Regions from separate parts of the Nocardia nepalensis genome, predicted to be linked through region 1. Evidence: riboswitches for the same ligand, from Rfam matches in the RefSeq annotation. Region 1 holds a riboswitch; each other region holds the start of a gene.
The links. Region 1 has a riboswitch for S-adenosylmethionine ahead of ACHQ4I_RS36760 (aminotransferase class V-fold PLP-dependent enzyme). Riboswitches for the same ligand answer to the same signal wherever they lie in the genome.
Positions count from the first base shown of each region.

Region 1 (7,399 bases):
TCGCGCAGTGACGTGCCCATTTCGGCGTGCACGGCCTTGTGCAGCTTGCCGAGCGCGTAGGTCGGGAAGCGCAGCAGGCCGCGGGGATGGATGTAGTCGGCGGGCATTGGGCAATTGTATCTATTGTTGAGCAACAAGATTGTTGATAACCTCCGCAATCTAGGTTGTCTACGAATAGCGGAGGATCCATGTCGGATACTCGAACGGCCGTCGCCGCTGCCGCACCCGCACTCGAACCGATCCCCGCTCGGGTCTGGCGGGTCGCCGGTGTGGTGGTTTTCGGCGCCGTGATGAGCATGTTGGATACGTCACTGGTCAATATCGGGCTGAACACCATCGCCACGGATCTCGGTGCGGCACTGGATAGTGCGCAGTGGATCGCGAGCGGATATCTGCTGGCACTCGCCGTGACGCTGCCGCTGTGCGGTTGGCTCGGACGCCGGTTCGGGATGGACCGGGTCTGGTTGAGTGCGCTCGCCGGGTTCACCGTGACCTCGGGGTTGTGTGCGCTGGCGCCGAATATCGGCTGGCTCATCGGATTGCGGATCGCGCAGGGGCTGGCCGCGGGTTTGCTGGTGCCCGCGGGGCAGACGCTGATCGGTCAGGTCGCCGGTCCGCATCGGCTGGGCCGGGTGATGAGCGTGGTGGGGATCGCGGTGGTCGCCGCACCCGCGATCGGGCCGACCATCGGCGGCGTCATGCTCGCGAACCTGGACTGGGAGTGGCTGTTCCTGATCAATATCCCGTTCGGGCTGGTGGCATTCGTGCTGGCACGGCGGGTGCTGCCGCGTTCGGCGACGAGCGATACCGGAGGCCGATTCGATGCCACCGGATTCGCGTCGATCGCGATAGGTCTGTCGGCACTGGTCTACGGGCTGGGTGAATTCGGCAGTCGCGGTAGCGTTTCCGCGCCGACGGTGTGGATGTCGGTGGTGGTCGGCGTGCTGGCACTCGGTCTGTTCGTGGCCCGGTCGGTGCGCGGGCGCGGTGCGAGTCTGCTCGATGTTGGACTGTTCCGGCATCCGGTGTTCGCGACGGCGAATGTGGCGAACTTCTTCGCCGGTGCCTCGATGTTCGGGGCAATGCTGGTGCTGCCCTTGTACTTTCAGGTCCTGCACGGCGACGGACTGGTAGCGACGGGGTTGCTGCTGATGTCGTTCGGGCTCGGCGGCATCATCGCGATGCCGATCGGCGGACGGTTGACCGATCGGTACGGCGGCGGTGTGGTCGCGGTGGTGGGCAGTGCGGTCACCGTCGCCGTCTCGGTGCCGTTCGCGCTCGGTGATGCCTCGATGAATCCTGTTGTGATACAGGCGCTCTTGCTGATTCGCGGCATGGCGACCGGGCTGACCGGGATGCCGATCGTGGCCGCGGCCTATGCGTCGGTGCGGCCCGAGCAAATTCCGGATGCGGCGTCGTTCGTCAATATCCTGCAGCGGGTCGGTGGATCGATCGGGGCGGCGTTGCTGGCGGTGGTGTTGTATCGCGCGGCCGATGCCGGATTGCCGGTGGATGCCGGGTTCCGGCAGGCGTTCTGGTGGCTAACCGCCGCTGCCGTTGTCTCGCTGATCGCATCGGTGCTGCTGTGGCGCAAGGAGAATCGGCCGACGTAACGGATTACGCGGCCGAGGCTGCGGTGCCGATGCCGAGTGCGGCGAGGATAGCCGCGCTGATCTGCTCGAGCCGATCGCGGACCCGGGGGCGGCGCAGCATGGCGACCGCCCGGGCGGCCAGCAGAGCGAGCAGGATCATCTCCACGGCGGCGACGGTGCATTCGATTGCGCCGAGCGCGAGGGTGTTCACGAAGGTGACATCGGTGAGGAATTGCGGCAGCACCGCCAGGTAGAACAGCCCGACCTTCGGGTTGAACATGCACGACACCAGGCCCGCGGCGAACGCCGAGCGAATCGATATCGCCTCGCCCGGGCTCGGCTGCCCGGACGCCTGAGCGGTGCCGGCCGGGCGCTGTTTGCGGTGCGCGAGCAGCGCCCGAATTCCCAAGTACACCAAGTAGATTCCGCCGATGACCTTGAGCGTCCGGTAGGCCGTCGCGGACTGTTCCAGCAGCGCGGCGACCCCGGCCGCGACCACCACCGCCCAGACGATGCCACCTAGCGCCGAGCCGACCGCCGCGGCGATGCCGGGGCGTGCGTCCACGATCGAGAAGCGCAGCACCAGAAACGAATCCGGGCCGGGCGTGATCGACAGCAGAATGCACAGGCCGATAAAGCTGAGCAGCAGGGAAAGCGTCACCTCTCGATGAGACCGCATATCACCCAGTGCTGCAAGGTTATTTATTCGAGTGCATGTGTATGCGACCGGTCGTGGGCCGGAAACGGCGGTTGACAGAGCGGTGCGGCATCTGTCAGTCTCGGTTCAGGTCATGAGCACCAGCGTCAAGCCCCGGCTAGCTGGTCGGCAACCCTCCTCCGCGGTGGGGTGCTCCGGGTGACGACCGGGCCGCAGCCCGACCGGGTGCGGCAAGCGCGGACTCGGACAATCACCTGATGACGAGTCCCATAGCCGATGGGATTTTGTGATGACTGCTGTTCTCGAACCGACCTGTGCCCCCCTCGCCCGGGTCTCCGGCGGCGACCTCCAGGTGCCGCTGGTCCAGGGCGGGACGACCACCTACGCGAACTTCGACTATGCCGCGAGCGCACCGGCATTGGCCGAGGTCACCGACCGGGTGCAGCAGCTGTTGCCGTTCTATGCGAGCGTGCACCGCGGTGCGGGTTACGCCTCGCGCATCTCCACCGAGTGCTACGAGGCGGCCCGCGGTTCGGTCACGCGCTTCCTCGATACCGCCGACGACCAGGTCGTGGTGTTCACCCGCAACACCACCGATTCGCTGAACCTGCTCGCCGCCTGCGTCCCCGGTGACACCGTGGTGCTGGATACCGAGCATCACGCGAATTTCCTGCCCTGGACCAGGCGCGGCCGCCGCGTGGTCGAGGCCGCCGCGACCGTTGAGGAGACCATCCGTCAGCTCATCGCCGAACTGTGCAGTAAGCCCGCCGCGCTGCTCGCGGTCACCGGCGCCTCCAATGTGACCGGTGAGGTGCTGCCGCTCGAGCGCCTGGCCACCATCGCGCACCAGTGCGGCGCCCGCATTCTGGTCGATGCCGCGCAACTGGCGCCGCATCGTCGAATCAGCCTGCGCGACACCGGCGTCGACTACCTCGCATTCTCGGGCCACAAGCTCTACGCACCGTTCGGCGCGGGAGTGCTTGTCGGACGCCGGGATTGGCTCGATGCCGCCGAACCGTATCTGGCGGGCGGCGGTGCGGTCCGTGAGGTCAGCACCACCCGCGCGGAATGGGCGCCCGCGCCACATCGTCATGAGGCCGGGTCGCCGAACGTCCTGGGTGCGGCCGCGCTCGCCGCCGCATGCAACGCGCTGTGTGCGATCGATCCCGAAACCCTTGCCGCCCACGAACATCTGCTCGCCGATCGCCTGCGCGCTGGCCTGTCCGACATTCCTGGCGTCAATCTGCTGCGCATCTGGGACGACAGCCCGGACACCGTCGGCATCGTTGCCTTCACCCTGGACGGTTTCGTCCCCGGCCACGTCGCGGCCTACCTCTCCGCCGAACACGGCATCGGCGTCCGCGACGGCCGTTTCTGCGCCCATCCGCTGCTCGAGCGCCTCGGCCTCGACGGCGCTCTGCGTGCCAGCATCGGCCTCGGCACCAGTTCCGCCGATGTGGACCGGCTCGTCGAGGCCATCGCTACCCTCGTCGCCAAGGGTGCGAGCTGGAATTACGCCTGCACCGAAGGCCTCTGGAACCCGTCCCCCGAGACCCGCCCTTTCATCAGCCCCAACTCCGCCGACGGCGCCGCGCCCTGCTCGATCGGCTGATCGCATTCGACCGCTCGGTCACAGCCGCCGCGCGGCATCGGGCTGACGGCCCACCGCTGCGGGAACATCGCGTAATGGGTCGCATAGCCCAGTGGAGGCCGGGACCGTAGCTGCCGTTCCGCTTCCGCCGGAGCGCAGCCTTGCAGGCCATGCCCGATCTCGGACGCCGCTGACCGATAGCCATGGCTCGAGTGCGGTAGTCCGATGCTGAAAGGCTTTGGTGGGCCAGGAGTTCAGTCTTCGAGTGAGGTCGGGCGGTAGTAGCGGCCGCGGTAGTAGAGCAGCGGCGCGGCGCTTGGTTGCTCGTCGGTATTGTCGTGGACCCGGGTGACCAGGCCGACGACGAAGGTGTGATCACCGATGGGGATCCGCTGTTGGATCGTGGCGCGGATCCAGATGGGGGTGCCGTGCAGGACGGGCTCGCCGGTGTCCAAGGTGGTCCACAGGGAGCGATCGGTGAAGCGTTGGTCGGCGGTGCGGGCGAAGCGCTTGGCCAGATCGTGCTGGTGTTCGCCGAGGAAATGGACCACCACGGAATCGGCCGCCCGCAGTGCCGTCAGGCTCGACGACGTGTGGGCGATATTGAAGGAGACCAGGGGCGGCTCCAGGGACAGTGATGCGAAGGAGGTCGCGGTGAAGCCGACCGGACCGTTCGCGGAGCCCAGCGTGACAACGGTGACGCCCGCCGGATAGTGCCGCATGGAGGAGCGATACAGCTCGGCGGTGATACCACTCAGATCATCGGGAATCTGGATGTCCGTGTCGGCGGGGGGTTGAGCCTCGGTCACAGCTCCGCCTCGCTAGCGTTCGGCTCGGCTGCGACCGTTGGTGCTGTACTGATGCTTCCCTCGCTCACATGACGAAACTACGCCGGGTTTGTCGGCAATGGACCGTCGCGCGGTTGTTGGATTGATCTCCATTTCGTGGTCCGCGCTGCTCGCCGGGCGGGTGCGGAATTCAATCCACGTCGATCGGAAGTCCGGCGGTAATGCGCACTAGTTCGCGAAACGAGGTGCGGAACAGGGTATTCGGAACGCCGCCCGCGGCCCAGACCTCTCGGTGCGCGGACAGCGCATTGTCCACCCAGGTCGGCAGGTTGGTGGGGTGGCCGACCGGTGCGATGCCGCCGATGGGCTGACCGGTCACCTGCTGCACCATTTCGGCCGGGGCGCGGGTGAGGGTGCCCTCCAGCCGTTCGCCGGTGTGCGCCAGATCCACCTGATGCGCGCCGGAGACCAGCAGCAGCACCGGATCCTCGTCGAGCAGGAACACCAGTGATTTCGTGATGGCGCCCACATCGACGCCGAGTGCCCGTGCGGCATCGGCGGCGGTGGGCGTGGGAGCGGGCTGAGTGACGATGACACCGTGGTGGCCGCGCGCGATCAGGGTATCGGCGACCCGGCATGCGACTGGTGGAAGCGACCTGCGCATGGAACCAGAGTAGAGGGATTGCGGGCCGTACGCCGGTCGAATTTCATCGGTCAGTATTCGGGATATCCCTCGGTGGGCCCGAGCATCTGGTCGATCCGATCGCGCACGATCCGCGCCAGCTCGGTCACGCTGCGCTGTGTGACCCGTTCGTGCACAACGGAATCGAAGGCGCGATCGAGATCGGATCGGGAGAGTGCGAGCAACCCGAGATCCGCCTTGGCCAGCAGCGCATCTCGATTCGGATAGGGGCGGGCATCGGCGAGCGTGGCCGCCCAGGTGACATTGCAGCAGACTTCGAACAGCGCATGCACGGCACGGTCGCGAGTCATGGCATTGAAGCGGTCCAGCCCTATTCCTTGATGCATCAACATAATGGTCTCCGAGCCGATGATGCGGGTTTGCTGACTCGACCATGATGTGGTCGACGCCGACGTCGGAACCAGTGGGTGGCGGCAATTTTGCACAGCATTTACACGTGGCGCTGACTGGTCGACTGGCCTGCTCACACCTGCTTTACGCTGAACGAATGACTGATTGGCAGGCCTTCACCGTTGAAACCAAGGACCACATCGCGCAGGTCACCCTGACCGGCCCCGGCAAGGGCAATGCCATGGGTCCGGACTTCTGGCGGGAGCTGCCGGAGATCTTCCGCGAGCTGGACGCCGATGCCGAGGTTCGTGCCATTGTGCTCACCGGTTCCGGAAAACATTTCTCCTACGGACTCGACCTGCCCGCCATGGCGGGCATGTTCGGTCCGCTGCTGGCGGATAAGGCGCTGGCCGCCCCGCGCACCGACTTCCTCTACGAGGTGCGCAGGATGCAGGCCGCGGTGACCGCGGTGGCCGATTGCCGCAAGCCGGTCATCGCCGCGATCTCCGGCTGGTGCATCGGCGGCGGGCTGGATCTGATCGCCGCCGCCGATATCCGCTACGCGAGCGCGGACGCGAAGTTCAGCCTGCGCGAGGCGAAGGTCGCGATCGTCGCCGATATCGGGTCGCTGCACCGGCTGCCCGGCATCATCGGCGAGGGCCATCTGCGCGAACTCACCTACACCGGTAAGGACATCGACGCGGCGCGTGCCGAGAAGATCGGCCTGGTCAACGACGTCTTCGCCGATCAGGAGGCGGTACTGGACGCGGCGCACGCGACCGCCCGCGAGATCGCCGCGAATCCGCCGCTGGTGGTGCAGGGCGCGAAGGATGTGCTCGAGCAGCGCACCAAGGATCAGGTGGCCGCCGGACTGCGCTACGTCTCGGCGTGGAACTCCGCATTCCTGCCGTCCGAGGACCTGACCGAGGCTATCCAGTCGGTATTCGAGAAGCGAGCCCCGGAGTTCAAGGGCCGGTAAAGAACGCTTAATCGCTTGCCCTAGCCGTTGGCTTGGCTACATACTTGTATCACGCAACTAATTGATTGACGCAAGTAAAGGTGAGTCCAGTGGATGAGGACGAGCGATCGGTCGACACGATCGCGATTCAGCTCACCCGGCTGCAGCGGATCCGCGATCGCACCGCCGGGCAGCTGCGGACCAAGGAGGGTGTGGATCCCGCGGCCTTCGCGATCTTGTTCCGGCTGCTGTGTGATGGGCCGATGCGCGCAGGCGCACTCGCTGACGCGGTGCATTCGGATGCCTCGACGATCAGTCGGCACATCGCCCATCTGGTCGACCGGCAACTTGTCGAGCGGCAGGCCGATCGCAACGACGGCCGCGCCACCGTGCTGGTCGTCACCGAGCTCGGTCGCGAGGTCGCCGAGCGGATACGCAGGCGCAGGCACGAGAACCTGACCCGGGTGATGGCGGCCTGGACGCCGCAGGACCGGGCCACGTTCGCCGGGCTGCTCCAACAGTTCGTCGACGACTACGAGCAGGCCAAGCCCGCCATGCTCGCGGCCATTCGTGAGGACCAGAACCTGTACAGACTCGAGACGGAGAACAATTCGTGAGCGCAACGGCCACCGTGGAGGAATCCACGGGTTTCACCCACAGGCAGATCCTGACCATCCTCAGTGGTCTGATGCTCGGCATGCTGCTCGCGGCGCTGGACCAGACGATTGTCTCCACCGCGATCCGCACCATCGCCGACGATCTCAACGGCTATTCGATGC
Region 1 covers NZ_JBKBET010000038.1:462,002-469,400, reverse strand. Annotated here, with positions in the region: gene ACHQ4I_RS36775 (MarR family winged helix-turn-helix transcriptional regulator) at 1-107, opposite strand, end outside; gene ACHQ4I_RS36770 (MDR family MFS transporter) at 189-1,613, shown strand; gene ACHQ4I_RS36765 (LysE family translocator) at 1,618-2,253, opposite strand; SAM riboswitch class IV at 2,380-2,493, shown strand; gene ACHQ4I_RS36760 (aminotransferase class V-fold PLP-dependent enzyme) at 2,540-3,862, shown strand; gene ACHQ4I_RS36755 (flavin reductase family protein) at 4,096-4,650, opposite strand; gene ACHQ4I_RS36750 (YbaK/EbsC family protein) at 4,820-5,293, opposite strand; gene ACHQ4I_RS36745 (2-oxo-4-hydroxy-4-carboxy-5-ureidoimidazoline decarboxylase) at 5,344-5,658, opposite strand; gene ACHQ4I_RS36740 (crotonase/enoyl-CoA hydratase family protein) at 5,820-6,641, shown strand; gene ACHQ4I_RS36735 (MarR family winged helix-turn-helix transcriptional regulator) at 6,731-7,237, shown strand; gene ACHQ4I_RS36730 (MDR family MFS transporter) at 7,234-7,399, shown strand, end outside.

Region 2 (7,399 bases), on a different contig from region 1:
CGCCGCGTGATCGGTGAAAGTCGTGCTGTCATAAGCCGATCACGACTTCTTCGGTAGGCCGGGCGGGTTGATCCGGGAACTCGGCACGGTCTCGGTCTTCAATCCCCAGCGATCGATGACCTGCTGATAGGTGCCGGTCTGGATGGCGTTGTTGATCGCCTTGTTGATCGGGCCGATCAGACCGTTGTCCTTCTTGGTGAGCACACCGATCTCGCCCTGCAGCGTTTCACCCGCACCGGAGAAGGTCGCGACGATCTTGGTCTGGTTCGCGGTCGTGCTGTGATAGATCGCGGACGGATTCGGGCCGATGTAGCCGTCGAGGCGCTGCGAGGCCAGCGCCAGATAGTAGTCGGTGATCTGCTGGAAGTAGGCGATATCGATGGCGGGCAGGCCCTCGGCGATGTTCTGCTCGTTCCACTTCACCAGCAGCTGCTCCTGATTGGTGCCGCTGCCGACGCCGATCCGCTTGCCCGCCAGGCTCTTGCGATCCTTGTAGTCGAGCGTGCTCTGCTTGGGGATCTCCAGCGCGACGGTGTCGTTGCGGTAGGTGGCGAAGTCGTACTTCTCCTTGCGCTCCTCGGTCACGGTGACGTTGGAGATGAACACATCGGCCTCGCCGGAGTCGACCCGCACGAAGTTCTGCGACCAATCGGCCACCTGTGCAACGAGTTTCAGTCCGAGGATATCGGCGATGAGCGAGGCGAAATCGACCTCGGAACCGACGATGGTCTTATCGTCGGTGGCGTAGAACCGCAGCGGCGGTGCGGCGCTGCCCGATCCGGTCACCACCAGCGTGCCACGGTCCCGAATGGCCTGCGGCAGTTCGGCGGCGATGGCATCGACCTTGGGCGCGTGGATCCGGCCGGACTGGGCCGGGGAGAGGTCGAAGGTGATCGAACCGGCGGGCTGGGCGGAGTTTTCCGCATCGGGGTCGGTGCCGCAGCCGGTGGCCAGCAGGGCGACCGTGGCGGCCAGGCCGACCAGGGCGGAGATCTTCATGGAATACCTGTTCATCGGGGAGCGCGCACCGCGCTCAGCGGACTCGGGATAGAAATGCGCGGGTGCGCGGATGCTCGGGGTTGTCGAGCACGGCGACGGGCGGGCCCTGTTCGACGATCACGCCGCCGTCGAGGAATACGACGGTGTCGGCCACCTCACGGGCGAAACCGATTTCGTGGGTGACGATCACCAGCGCGGTGCCGCCGTCGGCGAGATCGCGGATCACGTCGAGGACCTCGCCGACGAGTTCCGGATCCAGTGCGGAGGTCGGTTCGTCGAACAGGATCACCGGCGGTCGCAGCGCCAACGCCCTGGCAATGGCCACGCGCTGCTGTTGTCCGCCGGACAGCCGCCGCGGATAGGCGTCGGCCAGTTCGCCGATCCCGACGCGGTCCAGCAGTTCCTTTGCCTCGCGCTCGATTTCCTGGCGCGGGCGACCCTGCGCGGAAATCGGCGCGAGCGTGACATTGTCGAGCACCGTCAGATGCGGGAAGAGATTGAACTGCTGGAAGACGAAGCCGATGTGCGAGCGCTGCTTGCGCACCTCGCGATCGGACAGCGCGTGCAACTTGTTGCGGCGCAGCCGGTATCCGATCAGCTCGCCGTCGATGTGCACGGTGCCCGCGTCCAGCGACTCCAGGTGGTTGACCACGCGTAGCAGGGTCGACTTGCCGGAGCCGGACGGGCCGATCACGGTGACCACCTCGCCGGCACGCACAATCAGATCGATGTGTCGCAGTACCTCGGTGGCGCCGTAGGACTTTCGCACGCCGCGGACCGCTACGGCCGGGGCCTTGTCGGTGCCGACCGCGTCGGCTGCCGGCGCGCTCATCGGGTCGCTCCGCGCGGTGCGGCGGAACCGCTTTCGGCGATTTCGCGCAGCTTGCTCCACACCTTCTGCAATGGCGTCGGCGGGGGTGTGCGGTGCGCGCCCTTGGCGTAGTGGCGTTCGATGTAGTACTGCGCCACCGAGAGAATCGTGGTCAGCACGATGTACCAGACCGTGGCGACCATGAGCAGTGGGACCACCCGGCCATTGCGCCCGTAGATCACCTGAACCTGGTAGAAGAGTTCGGCGATCGCCATCACCGAGACGATCGAGGTGCCCTTGAACAGGCTGATCACCTCATTGGTCGCATTCGGCAGGATCGAGCGCATGGCCTGCGGGACGATGACGGTGCGGAACTGGCGCAGGCGCGGAATGCCGAGCGCCGCGGCGGCTTCCAGCTGTCCGGGATCGACCGAGATGAATCCCGCCCGGATGATCTCGGCCGAATACGCGGCCTGATGCAGTGCCAGGCCGATGACCGCCGCGGTGAACCCGCTGATCACGCCGTTCACCTCGAAGGTGAGAAAGCCGGGGCCGAACGGGATCCCGAGTGAGAGCGTGTTGTAGAGGTAGGCGATGTTGAACCAGAACAACAGCTGCACGATCAGCGGAATCGACCGGAACGCCCAGATGTAGACCCACGAGATCACCCGCAGCACCGGATTATTCGACAACCGGGCGATCGCCAGCGCGGTGCCGATCAGGAATCCGAGTGCCGTACCCCACAGCGTCAGCTCCAGCGTGACCTTCAGCGCCGACAACACCGACTTCGCGGTGAAGTACTTGGCGAAGGTCGACCAATCCCAGCCCGGATTGGTGACCAGCCCGTGGATGAACTGCGCGAGCAGGACGAGTGCGATGACGCTGACCACCCAGCGCCACGGGTGCCAGGTCCTTGCGACGGTGGGGGCGTCGGCGGTGGTTACGGCAGCGCCGAGTGCACCTGATGCCGTGGCATCGGGTGTGTGGGCACCCGGTATCGGGGCATCCGATGCCACAGCATCGGATGCGACGGACGCGCTCATGATTTCGGTTCCTCCATCGTTCCCGGCGGAAGCACCCGCACCCGGTGGCCGGGGGGTTGCTGCGACGTCGACGAGCCAGGTCTCTCGGTCGCTCTGGATGGTGTGTCCGACGCCGAGCACGGGTCGGTCAATGGGTCTAGCCGAAATATCATGCGAAGCAGGCGAAGTCCGGCACAAGGGTACGAATCAGCGTGAGCGCAGACCTTGTCCGAATGGCCATGAGCAGCGATTATTGGCCCGGTCGTGCGGTTGCTCGTGGTGCATGGGGCGCAGTCCTTTCCGCGCCTTTCGTCTGGTTCGCCCGCGCGGCGGGTCGGTGCGGCAGTCCGATCGGGCGCGCGACGCGGCCGAGTTGGCAGTCGAAATGAGCCCAGTTGCGAAGGTTTGCCGGAGTACTCTCGGACCTCGATCGTGCCCGACGATGAGGAGGTCTGTATGACCGTGCTGCGCCGTCTGACCACGCTTACCGCCATCGCGACCGGTGCGGCCGCGGTGACACTCGCCGCCCCCGGCATCGCCGCCGCGGCTCCCGCGCCGATGCCCGTACCCGCGGTGACCACGCCGGGCGAGCCGGCCGGCCAAGCCGGTACCGCCGCGCCCGGCGATTTACTCAGCGCCTACCGAGCCGCCGTCGAAGCGCTGCGCGCCTTCGGCATCGACCCGTTCCTGTATCCGGCGGCCGCGGCCTTCTGCTCCAACGACACCACCCTCGGCCTGACCCCCGCCGTCGCCGGCGCGGTTCCCGGCCCGTGGCCGAAGACGACTGTGGCCATCCCCGGACTCGACCTGTCCGCGGTCAAGTCGGGCCAGACGATGTTCACCTTCGTGCCCTACGGCGTGGGGCCGGAGCGCACGAACGTCTCCGGCATGAATGTCGCCTGGGTGAACCTGGCAAACGGCCGCAGCGGTATTACCGCGATGGGCCCGCTCTCCGACGTGGTCCGATCGATCGTCCCCGCCGAAATCCCCGCCGAGGTAAGACCACTCGCCGAACGCGCCATCCAGGACTTCTTCAGCGCATTTCCCGCCGGCGGCGTCCGCGCCGTCCCGGTCGACACCGGCTCCGGCACCGTCCTCGCCGCAGTCTTCGGATCCATCGACAACGGCGGCAAGCCCTGCTACTTCCTCCCGACCGTGGGCATCACCACGGTCCGCTGACCCCGGCGAACTCCAACGTCGCCAACCAGACCCACCAAGCGGGGTCGCGAACCTGCCGCGGATTCGATCAAGATCAGGTGGAACTGGTGGCGGGGTTCTCTCGGGCGATGCCGCCATAGATTCCACCTGATCTTGGTCGCCAATTGAGGGCGGCGGGGAGAGGGGCGGGTCAGTGGGTGGGGGTGAGGGGGCGGGCTTTCCAGGTCAGGGTGTTTGTGCGGTGGGCTTGGTGGGAGTGGGTCCATAGGCGGAGGTAGGCGGCGATGGAGAGTGGGTGTGCTAGGGCGGCAAGGGTATCGGTGCGGGTGAGGGGGCCGTTTTCCAGGGAGCGGGTGAGTAGGCGGCTGGTGACTGCGGCGGTGTAGCCGATGAGACCGGTGGCGCGCGTCCGGCCGCGACCGGCGATGGCGGCGAGGGGTGGTACCCAGTAGGCCAGTGCGGCGATAGCTCCCACGGCCGCGCCGCCGACTGTCGTGCCGCCGTATGCCGACCAGAGCCAGCGGGTATAGCCTGCTTCGAGTTCGGTTGCGTCGCGGTACATTCGGGTGCGCGCCGAGCGGCCCGCAGAGACCAGTTCGGTGCGGCGACCGGAACGGCGCAGGGCGCGAGCGATATCCAGATCCTCGGTGGGGCTGGCGGCGACCGAGGTGTGGCCGCCGATGGCGCGGTAGGCGGCGGCATCGAAGACGAGGAATTGGCCGCAGGCGACCGCTGTCGAGGGTCTGCGGCTGCGGTTGGCGATCGCGATCGGCAGGGTCGCCGCCCACGACCAGCACAGCAGCGGCTGCACCAGCGCCTCGGCGAGCGATTCGGCCACCTGATACGGCCACGGCGACAGCAACGCGGCCCCGCTCCGGCGCAGCTCGGCGACCGCGGCGGCGACCGCGCTCGGCGCCAGCCGCACGTCGGCGTCGAGAAAGATCAGCACCGACGCGTCGGCCAACTCGGCCAGCCGGGCGCAGGCCGCGGCCTTCCCGGTCCACCCCGGCGCGGGTTCGGCCTCGGATCGGATCACCGTGAATCGGGCATCGCCCGCGATCGCGGCCACCGCGGCCGCTTCGGTCCCGTCGCTGGACGCGTCATCGAGTATCAGCACCCGCAGCCGCGGTACCCCCACCTGCCGTCGAAGATCGTCGATCAGCCCGGGCAGTCGCCGCGCCTCGTCACGCGCGGGGACGCAGATCGTCACGTGTTCGATCGCGGTTGTCGATCCAGTTGACAGCCTGCGCACCGTGGCCCGGTTGAATAGCGCAACCCCGCAACCGAACAACGCGATCGCCGCGCCGATCCGGGTCCCGACAGCCGCGGCCGCCCTCGGCAAGGTCAGCGTCGGATCCGCGAACGCAACAGGCTGTTCAGGGAGAAACCGCCTTGGGGGGCGCCGGGGGGTGCGGGGTTGCGGTCCATGTAGGCGATGGCGGCGATGATGGCGGCGACGGCGAGGGTGATGCCGCCGACGATTCCGGCCCAGCCCGCGAAGGAGCGGGTGTTCGGGTCTGCGTAGCTGACTTCGGCGCGCAGGGTGGAGACGTCGCCGGGCGGGAGTTTCCAGGAGACGGTGGAGTCGTCCTCGCGGTTGCCGTTCGTTTTGGCGACCCGGGCCGGGAATGCCACCGTGAACTGCACGTCCGAGCCGTGCGGTGGCACGGCTTTCAGGTCGACTCGGCCGTTGAGGCTGACCAGGTCGCCGGTGCGCTGGAACGACAGATTGAACATGCCCTGGGTCTGCTCGGAGAGTCCGCCGAGCTGGCCGACCTCGCCGAAGGACAGATCCTCGAAGAACACCTTGCTGCCGACGTAGCCGTCCTGGCTGTACGGCTCGACTCGCACCTTCGCGGCCAGCGAATCGGGCGCCTTCAGCTGCGGGCCCTTGTCATTGGCATCCGCGGGCACGACCGCGGCGACGATCCGGCCGGAGACCCGGTCATTGGACGACACACCCATCGAAACCTGCACCCGCAGGCAGCCCGCGAGCACGGGCACCAACAATGCGGCCAGCAGAACTGCCGCCGCTACCCGCGCCCCGGGCCGGGGCGAACGTAGAACCGGGGTATCGGGCATTGCGGTGAGAGGACTCGGCTGCACGGCTCACATCGTGCCAGGCCGCCGACCCGGATTGCCACGCGACGGGCGGAACGCGCATGGACTGAAGTATCGGACAAATGGTGTCCGCACCATTCACCCCCGCCGAGCGCCGACCAACCGCACCATTAGCGGCACGCCGAGCACCCCCAACCCGACACACCCATACCATGCCGAATACGGCAGATCGAGGAACACCGCATGCGCAAGCGTGGACCCCAACCACGTCCACAGAAACACCGCGACCGGCACCAGTACCCCCGCCGGAATTCGGCATCCCGGCCCCCGCGCTTCCTCCTCCGATCCGGGAGCAGTCGACGCCAGCGCGGTCTGCAACTCCCTGGCTCCGGTTCTCGACTCCGCCGGCGAGGTTCCACCTCCGGTGGTCTCCGCGTTCGAAACCCGCACACCCGCCGATCGCGCGCCCATCACCCGCATTCCCACCACACGATCCAAACCGGTCAGCAGTGCCGCCATGACCACCGCCACGGCGAACCAGCCCAGGTAGTTCGTATATGGAATCTCGTGCAGCCCGGGCAGACCCCACCCCGCGGCACACCAACTCCACTGCCCGTCCGCCACCATCTGTGGATCCAGGAACAGGTCCCAACCCACCGCGCCTACCGCCGTCATCAGCACCCGGCCGAGCAGCCGTCGAGTCAGCAGCCCGGCCACCACCCACACCGGGTACAGCCCGCCCGTCCAGGCCAGCGCGACCACCAACGGCACCCCCGCCACGGTAGGACCTATCCTGCCGTCGGCGTAGTCATAACAGCCGAACGGGAATCCGGTCGCGGTGCCGATGATCTCGGCAAGTAGTCCGAGCCCGGAGACGATCATCAGAAAGCCCACGGCATACCGAATCCCGCGCGTCGCTGCGGCATGCACCAACGCCGTGCCCGCCGACAACATCACCACCACAACGGTCACCCGATCGCGAGCGATGCCCGAGGACAGCGGATAACCGATCTGCGCGAGCACGAGCAGCACCGCGAATACCGCCGGCACGACGAATCGCGGCGTCCATTGCCAGCAGTCCGTTTGCGGATCCGGCTCTGTCATCGCCTGCGCAGCAGGGGAAACCGATTACGCCGTCGATCACGCAGCACCAACTGCGCCGCACTGCGCCCACTCGCCCCCGACACCCCGCCGCCCGGATGCGTCGACGCCCCGGTCAAATACAACCCCGCCGCCCCCGGCACCCGCTGCCCGGACAATTCCGGCAGCGGCCGCCACAACATCATCTGATCCAGCGACATCTCCACATGCATCACGTTCCCGCCGCGCAACCCCATCTCACGCTCCA
Region 2 covers NZ_JBKBET010000001.1:32,496-39,894, reverse strand. Annotated here, with positions in the region: gene ACHQ4I_RS00180 (GNAT family N-acetyltransferase) at 1-32, opposite strand, end outside; gene ACHQ4I_RS00175 (ABC transporter substrate-binding protein) at 40-1,014, opposite strand; gene ACHQ4I_RS00170 (amino acid ABC transporter ATP-binding protein) at 1,034-1,831, opposite strand; gene ACHQ4I_RS00165 (amino acid ABC transporter permease) at 1,828-2,853, opposite strand; SAM riboswitch class I at 2,864-2,957, opposite strand; gene ACHQ4I_RS00160 (hypothetical protein) at 3,289-4,011, shown strand; gene ACHQ4I_RS00155 (glycosyltransferase family 2 protein) at 4,181-5,338, opposite strand; gene ACHQ4I_RS00150 (LppM family (lipo)protein) at 5,335-6,072, opposite strand; gene ACHQ4I_RS00145 (carotenoid biosynthesis protein) at 6,190-7,155, opposite strand; gene ACHQ4I_RS00140 (phytoene desaturase family protein) at 7,152-7,399, opposite strand, start outside.
Region 2: it holds a riboswitch for S-adenosylmethionine, as region 1 does, so the genes downstream of both, ACHQ4I_RS00165 (amino acid ABC transporter permease) here and ACHQ4I_RS36760 (aminotransferase class V-fold PLP-dependent enzyme) in region 1, are expected to answer to the same signal.

Region 3 (7,399 bases), on a different contig from region 1:
CCTGCTGGTGCTGGCGGTAGTGCCGGGTGACGGTGCCGTGCGCGGCCTCGGCCTCACAGGTCTTGCCGTCCGGGGTCAGCAGCACCGAGGTCATCAGGCCGAGCGAGCCGAAGCCCTGGGCCACGGTGTCGGACTGCACGTCGCCGTCGTAGTTCTTGCAGGCCCAGACGTAGCCGCCCTCCCACTTCATGGAGGAGGCGACCATATCGTCGATGAGGCGGTGCTCGTAGGTGAGTCCGGCCGCGTCGAACTGGGTCTTGAACTCGGCGTCGAACACCTCCTGGAAGGTGTCCTTGAACATGCCGTCGTAGGCCTTGAGGATGGTGTTCTTGGTCGACATGTAGACCGGGTAGTTCTGCTGCAGCCCGTAGTTGAACGTGGCCCGCGCGAAGTCCTCGATGGACTTCTGGAAGTTGTACATACCCATCACGACGCCGCCGTCCTCGGGCATCTTCACGACCTCGTGCACGATCGGCTCGCTGCCGTCGTCCGGGGTGAAGGTGAGGGTGACGGTGCCGCCCTGGAACACCTTGAAGTCGGTGGCGCGGTACTGATCGCCGAACGCGTGACGGCCGATGATGATGGGCTTGGTCCAGCCGGGGACCAGTCGCGGCACATTCGAGATGATGATCGGCGCGCGGAAGATGGTGCCGCCCAGAATGTTGCGGATGGTGCCGTTGGGCGAGCGCCACATCTTCTTCAGGCCGAATTCCTCGACCCTGGCCTCATCCGGGGTGATCGTGGCGCATTTGACGCCGACACCGTGTTCCTTGATGGCGTTCGCGGCATCGATCGTGACCTGGTCGTCGGTCTTGTCCCGATATTCGATGCCGAGGTCGTAGTACTCGAGGTTCACGTCGAGATACGGGTGGATCAGCTTGTCCTTGATGAACTGCCAGATGATCCGGGTCATCTCGTCGCCGTCGAGTTCGACGACTGTGCCTTCAACCTTGATCTTGGACATGGATCTTCGTGTCCTCCTAGGATGGTGCCCTCATTGCACGGCCAGGCGAACACGCTTGTGAGCGGACCCCAGCTGTTCCAACAGACAACGTATATGTCCCGCGTTGTCCGCGAGACGTGTGGTGCAAACAAGACAAGCGTACTGCTGCCATTGACCTCACCGCGCGGGCAGCCCCCCATGTGAAGACGCCCGAAATTGTTACCGACAAGTAGGTCGGACGTGGTCCGCGCCACTGTCGGCGCCATCGGATCATCAGCGCTTCGAGCCGCTGAACACGCCCAGAAACAGCGATGTCCGGGTACCGCATCGGATTGCGATACCCGGACAAGCTATTTCGCTATCAGACCGCGACCGGAATCCGCGCGCCCTCCTCGGATCCCTCGATCAGATTCTCCGGCTTGTCCCGGATCATCAGCGCGATCACCGGAACCGCGGCGAGGAAGAATCCGGCACCGACATAGAACGCCACGTCGTAGCTGTGAATCGAGGCGCGGGCCATGAGATTGTCGATGGTGGCGTGCGCCTCGGCGTAGGACTTGGCCGTCTGCACCGAGATGGTGGTCAGCAACGCGGTGCCGACCGCGCCGCCGACCTGCTGCGCCGCATTGAGCAGCGCACTTGCCACACCCGAATCCGCCTCCTCGACCTGGTGCAGTGCGACGGTCTGCATGCCGACGAACAGCGGACCCATGCCGAGCGCGATGAGCAACTGTGCGGGCAGCACGCTGGCCGCGTAGCTGTCACCGAAGCTCAGCTGCGCCAGCCACAGCAGACCGAGGACGCCGAGCACGGCACCCGCCACCATCAGCGGACGCGGGCCGAGCTTCGGCAGCAGCGCGCTGGTGACACCGGCCGAGATCGCGATACCCGCCGGGAACGGCAGGAAGGCGAAGCCCGCCTTAAGGGACGAGTAGCCGAGGGTGATCTGGAAGTAGTAGCTCAGGAACAAGAACATCGCGAACATCGCGATCGGGATCAGCAGGGCGGCCAGGAATGCGCCACCGCGGTTGATCTCACCCGGAATATGCAGCGGCAGTAGCGGATTCGACGAGCGACGCTCGATGGCGACGAAGGCGATCAGCAATGCGACACCGACGACGAGCAGCGCGAGGGTGCTCCCGGCCAGCCAGCCGTCCTCGGCGGCGCGACTGAAGCCGTACACGATGGCGATCAGGCCGAGCGTGACCGTGACCGCGCCGGGCACGTCATAGCCGCCGGTGCGCGGGACCGGTATGTCCTTCACCACAAACGCCAGCGCACCGAGCAGGGCGATCAGGGCGATCGGCGTGTTCACCAGCAGGCACCAGCGCCAGGAGGCGTACTCGGTGAGCGCACCGCCCGCGATCAGGCCGAGTGCGGCGCCACCGGCGGAGATACCCGCGAAGACACCGAACGCGGTCGCGCGCTCCTTTGCCTCGGTAAAGGTCACCGAAAGTAGCGAAAGTGCCGCGGGCGCAAGCAAAGCCGCGAACGCACCCTGCAAGGCCCGACCGGCGAACAGCTCCGCGCCGTTCTGCCCGAGACCGGCCACCGCGGATGCACCGGCGAATCCGACCAGACCGACGATGAACACCCGGCGCCGTCCGAGGTAGTCCGCGAGCCGTCCGCCGAGCAGCAGCAGGCCGCCGAAAATCAGCGTGTAGGCGGTGAGCATCCATTGCCGATTGCCATCGCTGATGTCGAGATCACGTTGTGCGAACGGCAGTGAGATGGTCACGATCGTCGCATCGAGAACCACCATGAGCTGGGCCAAAGCGATCACACCCAGGGCCCACCAGCGCGCCGAACTGCGCTGTCTTTCCGGAACGTCAACCGCTATCGCAGTGTCGGTCATCTTGCTCTCCTCGCCATCCGAAGTCGTGCAGTCATCCTGTCATCGGCGGACATTTGTCGTCAAGAGAAAAATGTCTGATTGCGACATTTGACCGTTAAAGACACGATCGGTCCCAATTGCGATAGCATGAGGGCATGCTCGAGTCATCGACGCCGATCGGCGCGGGCGCAGCAGCCGACGACGCCGCACGCGCCTCAGTGAATCCAGGGCCCAGCGCGGTGAATGCAGGGCCCAGCGCGCCCGCGAGCGTCGGGCTGCGCGAACGCAAGAAGCAGCAGACTCGGCTGCGCATCATCGAGGTGGCGCTGGACCTGTGCGACGCACAGGGATTCGACGCGACGACGGTCGAGCAGATCGCGAACGGCGCGGACGTATCACCGCGCACCATCAACCGGTACTTCGACAGCAAAGAGGACATCGTCCTCGGGCCGGTCAAGGATTTCGGCCTCGCCATCGCCGAATGCCTGCGCGGACTTCCGGTCACCGGCAATGAACTGCAATCGCTGCGTGAGGCGTTCCTGCAGGTCGTCGACAGGGCCGCGGTCAGCGTCGACGGACCGATCTCATTCCGGCGCTTTCAGCAGATGCAGCGGATCCTGCGCAGCAGTCCGACGGTCAGCGCGCAGAGCATGGAACTCGCCGACGACAAGAACGCCGCCATCGCCGACGCGATCGCCGAACGACTCGGCACCCAGCCCGACGCGCTGCCGGTGCGACTGGTCGTCGGCGCGTGGCAGCTGATCGGTCACCTCAGCATGGAATGTACGAACTCGATCTTCGACGACGCGGACACCTCGGCCGCCGCTGCCGACGCCCGCAATGCGTTCACCACATCATTCGACGAGTTCATGCGCGTGTGCACCGGGCGCATCGACACCGTTGCGGCGGAAAACGGCTAACGGATTTCAGCCGTCGACCGCCCGCCGGTTACCATGTCGGTCAGGTCATGAGTGCCAGCGCGAAGCCCCGGCTTGCTGGACGGCAACCCTCCAGCAGCGGTGGGGTGCTCCGGGTGATGACCGGGCTCTCGAAAGCCGAGAGCAAGCGCGCACCTCAGGAGGTTCCCCCCATGTGTTGTTGTCCGTCACCCGCAATCCCATAAACCTGCTGGCGAACAACCCTTTTGGAGCAAGACATGAGTGACCCCATCGCGTCCGCGGCCGATCCGGCGCAGTGGTCCTTCGAGACCAAGCAGATCCACGCCGGGCAGACGCCCGACGAGATCACCGGCGCACGTGCACTCCCGATCTACCAGACCACCTCCTACGCCTTCCGTGACACCGATCACGCGGCCGCGCTGTTCGGGCTGGCCGAGCCGGGCAATATCTACACCCGGATCACCAACCCGACCCAGGACGTGGTCGAACAGCGCATCGCCGCCCTGGAGGGCGGTGTGGCCGCGCTGTTGCTGGCCTCCGGCCAGGCCGCGGAGACCTACGCGATACTCAATCTCGCCGCCGCTGGCGATCACATCGTCTCCAGCCCGCACCTCTACGGCGGCACCTACAACCTCTTCCACTACTCGCTGCCCAAGCTCGGCATCGAGGTGTCCTTCGTCGAGGATCCCGACGACCTCGAGCAGTGGCGCGCGGCGATCCGGCCGAATACCAAGGCCTTCTACGGCGAGACCATCGCCAACCCGAGCAGCGCGATCTTCGATATCCGCGGCATTTCCGCGATCGCACACGAGGCGGGCCTGCCGCTGATCGTGGACAACACGGTCGCGACCCCGTATCTGATCCAGCCGCTGGCCCATGGCGCCGACATCGTTGTGCATTCGGCGACCAAGTACCTGGGCGGGCACGGTTCGGCGATCGCCGGGGTGATCGTCGACGGCGGCACCTTCGACTGGACCGTGCGCGACGCGCAGGGCGAATCCCGGTTCCCCGGCTTCACCACCCCGGACCCGAGCTACCACGGCGCGGTCTTCGCCGATCTCGGCGCTCCGGCCTATGCACTCAAGGCGCGGGTGCAACTGCTGCGCGACCTGGGTGCGGCGGTGTCGCCGTTCAACGCGTTCCTGATCAGTCAGGGCATCGAGACGCTGAGCCTGCGGCTCGAGCGCCACGTCGCCAACGCGCAGGCGGTGGCCGAGTTCCTGAGCACGCACCCGGCGGTGGAATCGGTGTCCTACGCGGGGCTGCCGTCCTCGCCGTGGCACGAACGCGCCGCCGAGCTGGCGCCGAAGGGCGCGGGCGCGATCGTCGCGTTCGAACTGCGCGGCGGTGTTGATGCGGGCAAGAAGTTCGTGGACGCGTTAGCCCTGCACAGCCATGTCGCTAACATCGGGGATGTGCGTTCTCTTGTGATTCACCCGGCGTCGACGACGCACTCGCAGTTGACGCCCGAGGAGCAGCTCGCCTCCGGCGTCACTCCGGGGCTGGTCCGGCTCGCGGTGGGCATCGAGGGGATCGATGACATTCTGGCCGATCTGCGAGCCGGTTTCGCGGCGGCGGCGCCGTGACTGTGAGTGCCGAACCGAGTACCGCCCGTCCGGCGGTGGCCCTGCCACCGCCGGACGGGCGGCTCGGCATCATCGCCATCGGAGACGTACAGCTGGAGAACGGCGCGGTCATTCCGGACGTGCATCTGGCCGTGCAGCGCTGGGGTGAGCTCTCCCCCGCGCTGGACAATGTGGTGCTCGTCGAGCACGCGCTGACCGGCGACTCGCACGTCGTCGGGGTGCCCGACGATATCCACCCGCTGCCCGGCTGGTGGGACGGCATGGTCGGTCCCGGTGCTCCGGTGGATACCGACGAATGGTGCGTCATCGCCACGAACGTGCTCGGCGGCTGCAAGGGCAGCACCGGGCCGTCGACGCTGGCGCCGGACGGAAAGCCTTGGGGCGCACGGTTTCCCGAGATCTCCATCCGGGATCAGGTCACCGCCGAAGCGGCGCTGTTCGATCTGCTCGGCATCGAGCGCCTGGCCGCCGTCGTCGGCGGTTCGATGGGCGGCATGCGAGTGCTGGAGTGGATGGTCGGCGCGCCGGACCGAGTCGGATCCGCGCTGGTGCTGGCCGTCGGCGCACGCGCCACGGCCGACCAGATCGGCACGCAGACAACCCAAATCGCCGCCATCAAGGCCGATCCGGATTGGCAGGGCGGCGATTACCACGACACCGACCGCGCCCCCACGACCGGTATGGGCATCGCCCGCCGCATCGCGCACCTGACCTACCGGACCGAGGGCGAACTCGACCACCGCTTCGAGAACAACGCGCAGGGCGATGAGGATCCATGGAACGGCGGCCGCTACGCGGTGCAGAGCTACCTGGACCACCAGGCCGAAAAGCTCTGTAGCCGTTTCGATCCCGCCACCTATGTGCTGCTCACCGAGGCGATGAACCGCCACGACATCGGCCGCGGGCGCGGCGGAGTCACCGCTGCGCTGGCCGCCACCCCGGTGCCCTGTGTGGTCGGCGGTGTCGATTCGGATCGCCTGTACCCGTTGCGAACTCAGCAGGAACTCGCCGACGGCCTGCCCGGCTGCGAGGGTCTGGAAATCGTGGTCTCGCGCGACGGACACGACGGCTTTCTCACCGAAGCAGCAGCAGTCTCGAAGCTGCTGATCGAAACCATGCGCTTGGCCCGCCTCAGCCGAACCAGCTGAAAGTTCACCATTGGCACGGGGACACGGATCCAGTCGATCAGGCGAAAGTTGTGGCTGGGTTGGGCCTACCGCCACCGGGATCCGCAGCGCTAGGCCGCGTCAGTTCAGCCGAAGCTGCCCGCGCTCGGCTTGCCGGCTCGCAGTGCGCCAGGGTCGGGTGCGCCGATCAGCAATTGGACGATGGAGTGGACGAAGCTCTCCAGCCGCTCGCGGGGATATTCGTCGGGTGCGCTGACCGCGAGCCTGCCGAGCATTTCGGCGACGCTCAGCAGCGAGTTGGTGAGCAGTCCGGAATCCATTCCCGCCCAGCGTGAATCCACCGCTATGCCCATGCGGACCAGGGATTCGGCCTGATCGAAGACGCCGGTGCGGGAATCGGCAAGTGCCGCACGGTATTCGTCGGGGGCGCTGCCGGGTGTGGCGAGGATCAGCCGCCAGCGCGTCGGATTCTCCAGTGCGACACCGACAAACGCTTCGACCGTCGCCGAGGCCGCGACCACCGGATCGGCGCCGAGCAGATCGGTCGGCAGGGTGGCGGCCACCTGTTCGATACCGCGTTCCCGCTCGCGTTCCAGCAGTGCCGCGACGAGTTCCGCACGAGTCTTGAAAACGGTGTACAGCACCGGTTTTCCGACGCCCGCCTGCTGCGCGACCGCCTCCATGCTCAGTTCGTGCAGTTCCATTCGGCTCAGCACCGCGAAGGCGGCGTCGAGCAGTTGGGCGCGGCGTTGCTCGGGAGGCAGGCGTGGGGCGTATCGCCGTCGCGGCCGATCGGGCGCGGTGCGGGATTTCGTCACTGTCGTGCCACCTCCATTCGCGTCCATCTTCTCAGCATCGGCCCCCGGCGGTATCAGACCCCGGGGCCTCATCCGAATACAAATGCTACGGGACCGTTGTATTGTTCACCGACAATTGCTACGGTTGCGTTGTATTCGCCGCTCAGGGAGGGCGAGCGGGCAAAGGAGCAGCAGATGACCTTCGATCCGACC
Region 3 covers NZ_JBKBET010000040.1:233,066-240,464, forward strand. Annotated here, with positions in the region: gene ACHQ4I_RS38480 (NADP-dependent isocitrate dehydrogenase) at 1-964, opposite strand, end outside; gene ACHQ4I_RS38485 (MFS transporter) at 1,305-2,798, opposite strand; gene ACHQ4I_RS38490 (TetR family transcriptional regulator) at 2,933-3,697, shown strand; SAM riboswitch class IV at 3,741-3,851, shown strand; gene ACHQ4I_RS38495 (bifunctional o-acetylhomoserine/o-acetylserine sulfhydrylase) at 3,934-5,262, shown strand; gene metX (homoserine O-acetyltransferase MetX) at 5,259-6,410, shown strand; gene ACHQ4I_RS38505 (TetR/AcrR family transcriptional regulator) at 6,515-7,234, opposite strand; gene ACHQ4I_RS38510 (oxygenase MpaB family protein) at 7,382-7,399, shown strand, end outside.
Region 3: it holds a riboswitch for S-adenosylmethionine, as region 1 does, so the genes downstream of both, ACHQ4I_RS38495 (bifunctional o-acetylhomoserine/o-acetylserine sulfhydrylase) here and ACHQ4I_RS36760 (aminotransferase class V-fold PLP-dependent enzyme) in region 1, are expected to answer to the same signal.

Region 4 (7,399 bases), 140 kb from region 1:
GGTGTGGGCGGTTATGACCGGTGGTGCGACGGCGTGGATCGTATTCGCCGTCAGCACTGCGTTTCTGGTGCTCTCCGGCATTGTCAAATACACCTGGCCGGGGCGGAAGATGAAGGATGCGGGGGTATCCAACCGCGCGCTGTTCGTGGGCGCGGTGCTGGGCATCGTGGGGTTCTTCCTCATTCCGGTGGTCGGGTTGTTCGTGGGATTCGTACTGGGCGTGTACCTTTCGGAACTGCATCGCCTCGGCGAGAACCAACCCGCTTGGCAGGCAACGGTTCACGCGCTCAAGGGCGTTGGCCTGTCCATGCTCATCGAACTTTTCGGTGCCCTGCTGGCAACCGGGGTGTGGGTCATCGGCGCCATCGTGACCTGAGTTGGGACGAACTGGGCAAATGACCGAAAAATGCGGCGGCGACCGGCTCACGGCCGCGGCGTACTCACTCGATGGCCGGGAACGGAATCGTGTCCGCCACTTCGAGTTTCGGGAGCTCATCGCGCCGCAGCGGTAGCGTCGGCTGCTCGGTGCGGTGGATCGGCAGGGTGGGCGCGGGATCGGCCGGAATCTCTCGTTCGCGGGCGGGCAGTCGATAGAACGCGCGGGCGTTGTCCTCGAGCACCTTGAACATATCGGTGCCGACCACATCGCAGATCAGATCGACATCGGAGTCCTCGAAGGGCCGCCCGGCCCGGGTGCCGGGCAGATCCGTGCCGAACATGAGTGCCTCGGGATTGACCGCGTGGATGCGGCGCAGCGTATCGGATACGTTCATCTGCACCCGCCCGAAACCGGTCGCCTTCACGCGCGCGCCGCGATCGACCAGATCCAGCAGGTAGGGCAGGCCCTCCTCGGACATGCCGAGGTGGTCGACGGAGAGCACGGGCAGCTTCGAGATCACCGGTTGCAGTGAGGTGAGCATGTTGCCGTCGATATAGACCTCGACATGCCAGCCGACGAGCTCATGCGCACGCAGCGCCTGCAGCGTCATGGCGGTGATATCCGCGGCCGCGCGCTTGACGTTGAACCGCAGCGCGCGCACGCCGATCCGGTCGAGTTCGATGATCTCCTCATCGGTGGCGTCCGGATCCAACGCGGTGACGCCCACCCACCCCTCGCCGAGCTCCGCCAGCGCCGCTTTCAGATAGCTCTGATCGGTGCCTTGGAAGGATCCGCTGACCACGGCGCCGCCGCCGAGGTCGAAGCGCGACATACGCTTTCGGTAATCGGCGATGGTGAACGGGTCGGGCAGGTAGCCCTCGTTCTCGGCCAGCGGGAACCGCGGGTCGAAGATGTGGAGATGGGCATCGAACACTTGTACAGAATGCCTCAGTGCAGAAATTTCCGCTGCCGCAGACCCGACAGATTTCGCGCCGCCGCGGCGGTGTCGGTTTGTCGAGTGCCACAGGGGTGGTGGTCACCCCTGCGGCGTTCGGGCTAGACCTTGTGCGGTTCGCTGGCGCGCAGCATGTCCTCGCGCTCGACGACCTTGACGCGCTCGCGGCCCTCCGGCTCGCCGAGTGCGCGCTCGTGCGCGTCGAGGCGGTACCAGCCCTGCCAGGTGGTGAACGGGATGCCCTTGCCCTCGAGGAATTCGGTGACGGCGTCCAGCTCCGGCTTCTCGGCCGGGGTGAAGTTCACGCTGTCGTCGAGCAGGCAGGCCACGGTCTCGTTGGCATCGCCCTTGGTGTGGCCGATGAGGCCGACCGGGCCGCGCTTGATCCAGCCGGTGACGTAGGTGGCGGGCATGTAGCGGTCCGCACCGTCGGCGTCCTCGTCGGCGATGACGCGTCCGGCCTCGTTCGGGACGACGCCGGCCTGATCGTCGAACGGCAGGTTGGTGAGGTTCTGCGACAGGTAGCCCACGGCGCGGTAGATGGCCTGCACGTCCCAGTCCTTGAAGACGCCGGTGCCCTTGACGTTGCCGGTGCCGTCGAGCTGGGTGCGCTCGGTGCGCAGGCCGACGACCCTGCCGTCCTCGCCGAGGATTTCGGCGGGGGATTCGAAGAAGTGCAGGAACAGCTTGTGCGGGCGGTTGCCGACATCGCGGATGGCCCACTGCTCCAGGGTGTTCGCGATCATGTCGACCTGCTTGGAATGCCGGCGCGCGGCCTCCGAGCCCTCGTCGTAGTCGATGTCCTCCGGATCGACGATGACCTCGATGGTCGGGGAGTGGTCGAGTTCGCGTAGCTCGAGCGGCGTGAACTTCGCCTGCGCCGGGCCGCGGCGGCCGAAGACGTGCACCTCGATCGCCTTATTGGCCTTCAGGCCGTTGTAGACGTTCGGCGGTATCTCGGTCGGCAGCAGTTCGTCGCCGGTCTTGGCGAGCACGCGCGCGACGTCGAGTGCCACATTGCCGACACCGAGCACGGCGACCTTCTCGGCCTCCAGCGGCCAGGTGCGCGGCACGTCCGGGTGGCCGTCGTACCAGGACACGAAGTCCGCGGCGCCGTAGCTGCCGTCCAGGCCGATGCCGGGGATGTCCAGCGCGCGGTCGGCGTTGGCGCCGGTGGAGAAGATCACCGCGTCATAGAACGTGCGCAGGTCGTCGAGGGTGATGTCGGTGCCGTAGTCGATATTGCCGAGCAGGCGGACCTGCGGCTTGTCGAGCACCTTGTGCAGGGCGGTGATGATGCCCTTGATGCGCGGATGATCCGGCGCGACGCCATAGCGGATCAGCCCGAACGGCGCTGGCATGCGCTCGTAGAGGTCGATGCTCACCTCGGCATCGGACTTCATCAACGCGTCGGCGGCGTAGATTCCGGCCGGTCCTGCGCCCACGATCGCGATGCGAAGCGGGCGAGTCGCTGCACTTTGTTCGGTCATCTTTTACGCGCACCTTATGGTCGAAACAATTAACGGCATCAGTCTTAGCTTAGGCTAACTTGACGCATCCTCTTGGTTGCACCTGACGATGCGGACAGGCGGCTCGCGGCTGCACAGTCGCTACGACGGTGAGCTGCCATATGGCTATGACAGCAGGCCGCAGTCTCGCGATTCTATCGGTGGCGCATGGCGCACCCTGCGGGCGGTGCGTGAACCGGACGCTTGCCATTCGGCTCACTTACCGGAGTACCCGCTCTCCCCGCGACTATCAAATCGTCGCGGCACCGATGCTGGGCTCGGCCGCGCCCGAGTCCGGGGGCGACTGCCGGATACCGCCGTCCACCAGGGATGATCGAGCCATGACAGAGCAGCAGAGCGCCGACGAAGAACCCGTAATCGAGGTCGACCAGACCGATCGCCGCTCCATCGCGCCGTTCATCGCGGCAGCCGTGTTTGCGGCCGTCGTCCTGGTCGCCATCGTGCTGGGCGCGGTGCTCTCGCCCGCTGAGAAAAATGTCACAGAATCGGACAAGATCTCGGCCGCGGTGCAGCGCTACGCGGAGGCCCGCGGCACCACCGACAGCACGCCGCCGCCCGCAGTTGCCTGCCAGGGATTCGACGAGAGCAAGTCGCCGCTGGCCGCCCAGTTCGGCGGCGCCGCGGCCGGAAAGTCGATCAAGGTCACCAAGATTGAGAACGCCATGGTCGACGGCGATAAGGCGAAGGCGAATGTGACCATCGCGGTCGACGGCCGGGAGACGCCGGCGACGTGGAATTTGGTTCGCTCCGGCGACCGCTGGATCGTCTGCAACTGACTTACCGGCGTGGCGCGAACCGGCGTTTGACATGGCGGCCCCTGCCCAGGCAATCTCGGACGCAGGTCATGAGAACCAGCGTCAAGCCCCGGCTGGCTGGTCGGCAACCCTCCTCCGCGGTGGGGTGCTCCGGGTGACGACCTGGCCGCGCACCGGAACCCAGGTGCGGCAAGCGTGGATTCACAGGAGGATCGCATGACATATGCCGGTGACATCACCCCACAGCAGGCGTGGGAGTTGTTGCGGGACAATCCGGAAGCCGTCTTGGTCGACGTGCGCACCGAAGCCGAATGGCGCTTCGTCGGCGTGCCCGATACCAGTTCGATCGACCGGCCGACGGTGCTGATCGAATGGGTCGACAGTAACGGCGCCCGCAATGGTGAGTTCGTCGCGCAGCTGACCAAGGCGCTGGAGGGTCGCGATCCGGCGGCGCCCGTCGTCTTCCTGTGTCGCTCCGGGCAACGTTCCGTCGGTGCGGCGGTCGCCGCGACCGGTGTCGGGATCGAGCCGTCGTACAACGTGCTGGAGGGCTTCGAGGGCCCGATCGACGAGTCCGGTCATCGCGGCGGCACCGGCTGGCGCGCGCTCGGTCTGCCGTGGCGGCAGTCATGAGTTCGTGCTGTGTAGTCGGGAGCCGGTCATGATCACCGGTGGTGCGTTCGACAAGCCGCTGCCCGAGGGGGTCGGCCCCGCGACGCTCGGCGTGCGGGGTGGGCTGCGTCGCTCCGGATTCGAGGAGACCGCCGAGGCGCTGTATCTGTCCTCCGGATTCGTCTACGAGAGCGCCGAGGCGGCCGAGGCCGCGTTCACCGGCGATATCGAACATTTCGTCTACTCCCGCTACGGCAACCCGACGGTGGCCATGTTCGAGGAGCGGCTGCGTCTGATGGACGGCGCCGAAGCATGTTTCGCGACCGCGAGCGGCATGTCGGCGGTTTTCACCGCGCTCGGCGCGCTTCTGGGCGCGGGCGATCGACTTGTGGCCGCGCGCAGCCTGTTCGGCTCGTGCTTCGTGGTGTGCAATGAGATCCTGCCGCGCTGGGGCGTGGAGACGGTCTTCGTCGACGGCGATGATCTCGACCAGTGGGAGCAGGCGCTGTCGGTGCCGACCAAGGCGGTGTTCTTCGAGACGCCGGCCAACCCGATGCAGACGCTCGTCGACGTGCGCCGGGTGAGCGAACTCGCGCATGCCGCGGGCGCGAAGGTGGTGCTGGACAACGTCTTTGCCACGCCGCTGCTGCAGCGCGGTTTCGAGCTCGGCGCGGATGTGCTGGTGTATTCCGGCACCAAACACATCGACGGTCAGGGCCGGGTGCTCGGCGGTGCGATTCTGGGCCCGCACGATTACATCGACGGTCCGGTGAAAAACCTTATGCGCCACACCGGTCCGGCGCTGAGCCCGTTCAACGCGTGGACCCTGCTCAAGGGTTTGGAGACCATGCCGCTGCGCGTGCGTCATTCGACGGAATCCGCGCTGCGTATCGCACGTTTCCTCGAGGGCAACAAGTCCGTCTCGTGGGTGCGCTATCCGTACCTGGAGTCGCATCCGCAGCACGAGCTGGCGACCAGCCAGATGAGCGGCGGCGGCACGGTGGTCACCTTCGAGCTGAACGCGCCCGCGAACGAGGCCAAGAAGCGCGCCTTCGAGGTGCTGAACCGGTTGCGCATCGTCGATATCTCCAACAACCTCGGTGATTCCAAGACCCTGATCACCCACCCCGCCACCACGACCCATCGCGCCATGGGGCCCGAAGGGCGCGCGACCATCGGGCTGTCCGACGGTGTCGTGCGCATCTCGGTGGGGCTCGAGGATGTCGAGGATCTGCTGGGCGATCTGGAGCGCGCCCTGAGTTAGTAGGTCCGCTGTGGCCGTGGATATCGAACATTGCGCTCGAGTTCCTCGGTATGGCCAGCCCGATCAGTCGAATCCAGCCGCTGAACTGGGTGCTTCAGGAAGCGATGTGACGCGACCGGTCGGCGCTGGCGCCCGCAGTGCCGTTCGATGCGCGGCGGCCGGATTTGTCATCGATTGGGCCATGGGCGAGGCGTTGGGGGGAGTTTCGTAGCGTTGGGCTGATCGGGGTTGTGCTGAGTCTTCGGGCCGTGTGGTGGGGACGTTATTACGCTTGGGGTATGCGAATTTCGGTTGCGGCGGATGAGCGGGTGGGGGTGGCCGAGGAGCTGGTGGTGGAGCTCGGGCGGCGGGGGCTGGAAACGTTGGTGCACGGGGCGCTGTCGGATAGTGAGCGCAACGACTGGGCTTGGGCCAGCGAGGCGGCGGCGCGGGATGTGGCCGAGGGTCGGGCGGAGCAAGGGGTGGTGTGCTGTTGGACAGGGACGGGGGCTTCTATCGCCGCCAACAAGGTGGCGGGGATCAGGGCGGCGCTGTGTGCTGATGCGGCGACGGCGGTTGGTGCGCGCAAGTGGAATGACGCGAATGTGCTTGCGCTGAGCCTACGTTCGACTTCCAGGGCGGAGCTGACGGAGATTCTGGACGCGTGGTTCGGCGGTGAACCCAGCACGGATCCCGATGACCGCGCCAACATCGCCCATCTCGCGAAGATCGAACGCGGTCACTGATCGGTTCCCGGCGGGGAGCTTGGGCTTTCTGGTCGGTTCGGCGCCGCCTACGAGCTCCAGGCTGAGGACTGAGCATCATTGACAGTATCCTGTCAATGATGACAGCATACTGTCATGCTGATGAGAACAGTTCACATGGCCGTGTACGACACGCTCGCCGACTGGGAGGTGGGTGCGGCCACCGCGCATATCAACAGTCCGCGCTGGCAGGTTGCGCCGGGGACGTTCCGGGTGCTGACCGTCGGGCCGACCAAGGATCCGATCACCACGATGGCGGGAGTGCGCATCGTGCCGGATGTGGCGCTCGCCGATCTCACTCCGGCCGACAGTGCGATGCTGATCCTGCCGGGGGCCGATCTGTGGATGACCGGTGACGAGCTGGCGCCCTTCGCGCGCAAGGCGCGGGAGTTCGTCGAAGCGGGTGTGCCGGTCGCGGGGATCTGCGGTTCCACCCTCGCTCTGGCGAAGGAGGGGCTGCTCGATGATCGGGCGCACACCAGCAATGCGGCCGAAGTTCTGCAGTACAGCGGATATTCGGGTGCCGCGCATTACATCGCGGCGCCGGCGGTGACCGGCGATAACGTGATCACGGCCAGTGCTGCGGCGCCGTTCGAATTCGCGCGCGAAGTGCTCGGTCTGCTCGGCGTGTACGAGCCGCGCATCCTCGACGCGTGGTATCGGCTGTACGGGCACAGCGATCCGACGGGCTATGCGGAACTCGCCGAATACGAGATGGCATCGTCGCAGACATGACCGATACGCCCGAACAAGAGCTTTTCAGCGCCGCGGCGATCACCTCGTTCCGGCTGAACGGCCAATTCCTTGCCATAGGCGAGGAATTGGCCGTTCCAGCGGGCATCACGGTGGCGTGGTGGCAGGTGCTCGGCGCGGTGCTGCGCGGACCGCTGCCGGTGTCCGGTATCGCCCGCGCGATGGGCATCACCCGCCAGAGCGTGCAGCGCATCGCGGATCTGTTGGTGGACAAGGGACTTGCCGAATACCGGCCGAATCCGGCGCATCGCCGCGCGAAACTCGTCGCGGTCACCGAGGCCGGTCGCGACGCGATCAAACGCATCAACCCGCAGCACGCGGTCATGGCCAAACGCCTCGCCGACGAACTCGGGCCCGAGCAATTCACCCTGACCGTTCAGGTCATGACCCGGCTCTCCGCTGCCCTGGA
Region 4 covers NZ_JBKBET010000038.1:325,673-333,071, reverse strand. Annotated here, with positions in the region: gene ACHQ4I_RS36085 (DUF456 domain-containing protein) at 1-376, shown strand, start outside; gene ACHQ4I_RS36080 (amidohydrolase family protein) at 441-1,313, opposite strand; gene ACHQ4I_RS36075 (FAD-dependent oxidoreductase) at 1,436-2,824, opposite strand; gene ACHQ4I_RS36070 (Rv0361 family membrane protein) at 3,184-3,639, shown strand; SAM riboswitch class IV at 3,704-3,820, shown strand; gene ACHQ4I_RS36065 (rhodanese-like domain-containing protein) at 3,835-4,251, shown strand; gene ACHQ4I_RS36060 (O-succinylhomoserine sulfhydrylase) at 4,280-5,494, shown strand; gene ACHQ4I_RS36055 (RpiB/LacA/LacB family sugar-phosphate isomerase) at 5,773-6,219, shown strand; gene ACHQ4I_RS36050 (DJ-1/PfpI family protein) at 6,340-6,972, shown strand; gene ACHQ4I_RS36045 (MarR family winged helix-turn-helix transcriptional regulator) at 6,969-7,399, shown strand, end outside.
Region 4: it holds a riboswitch for S-adenosylmethionine, as region 1 does, so the genes downstream of both, ACHQ4I_RS36065 (rhodanese-like domain-containing protein) here and ACHQ4I_RS36760 (aminotransferase class V-fold PLP-dependent enzyme) in region 1, are expected to answer to the same signal.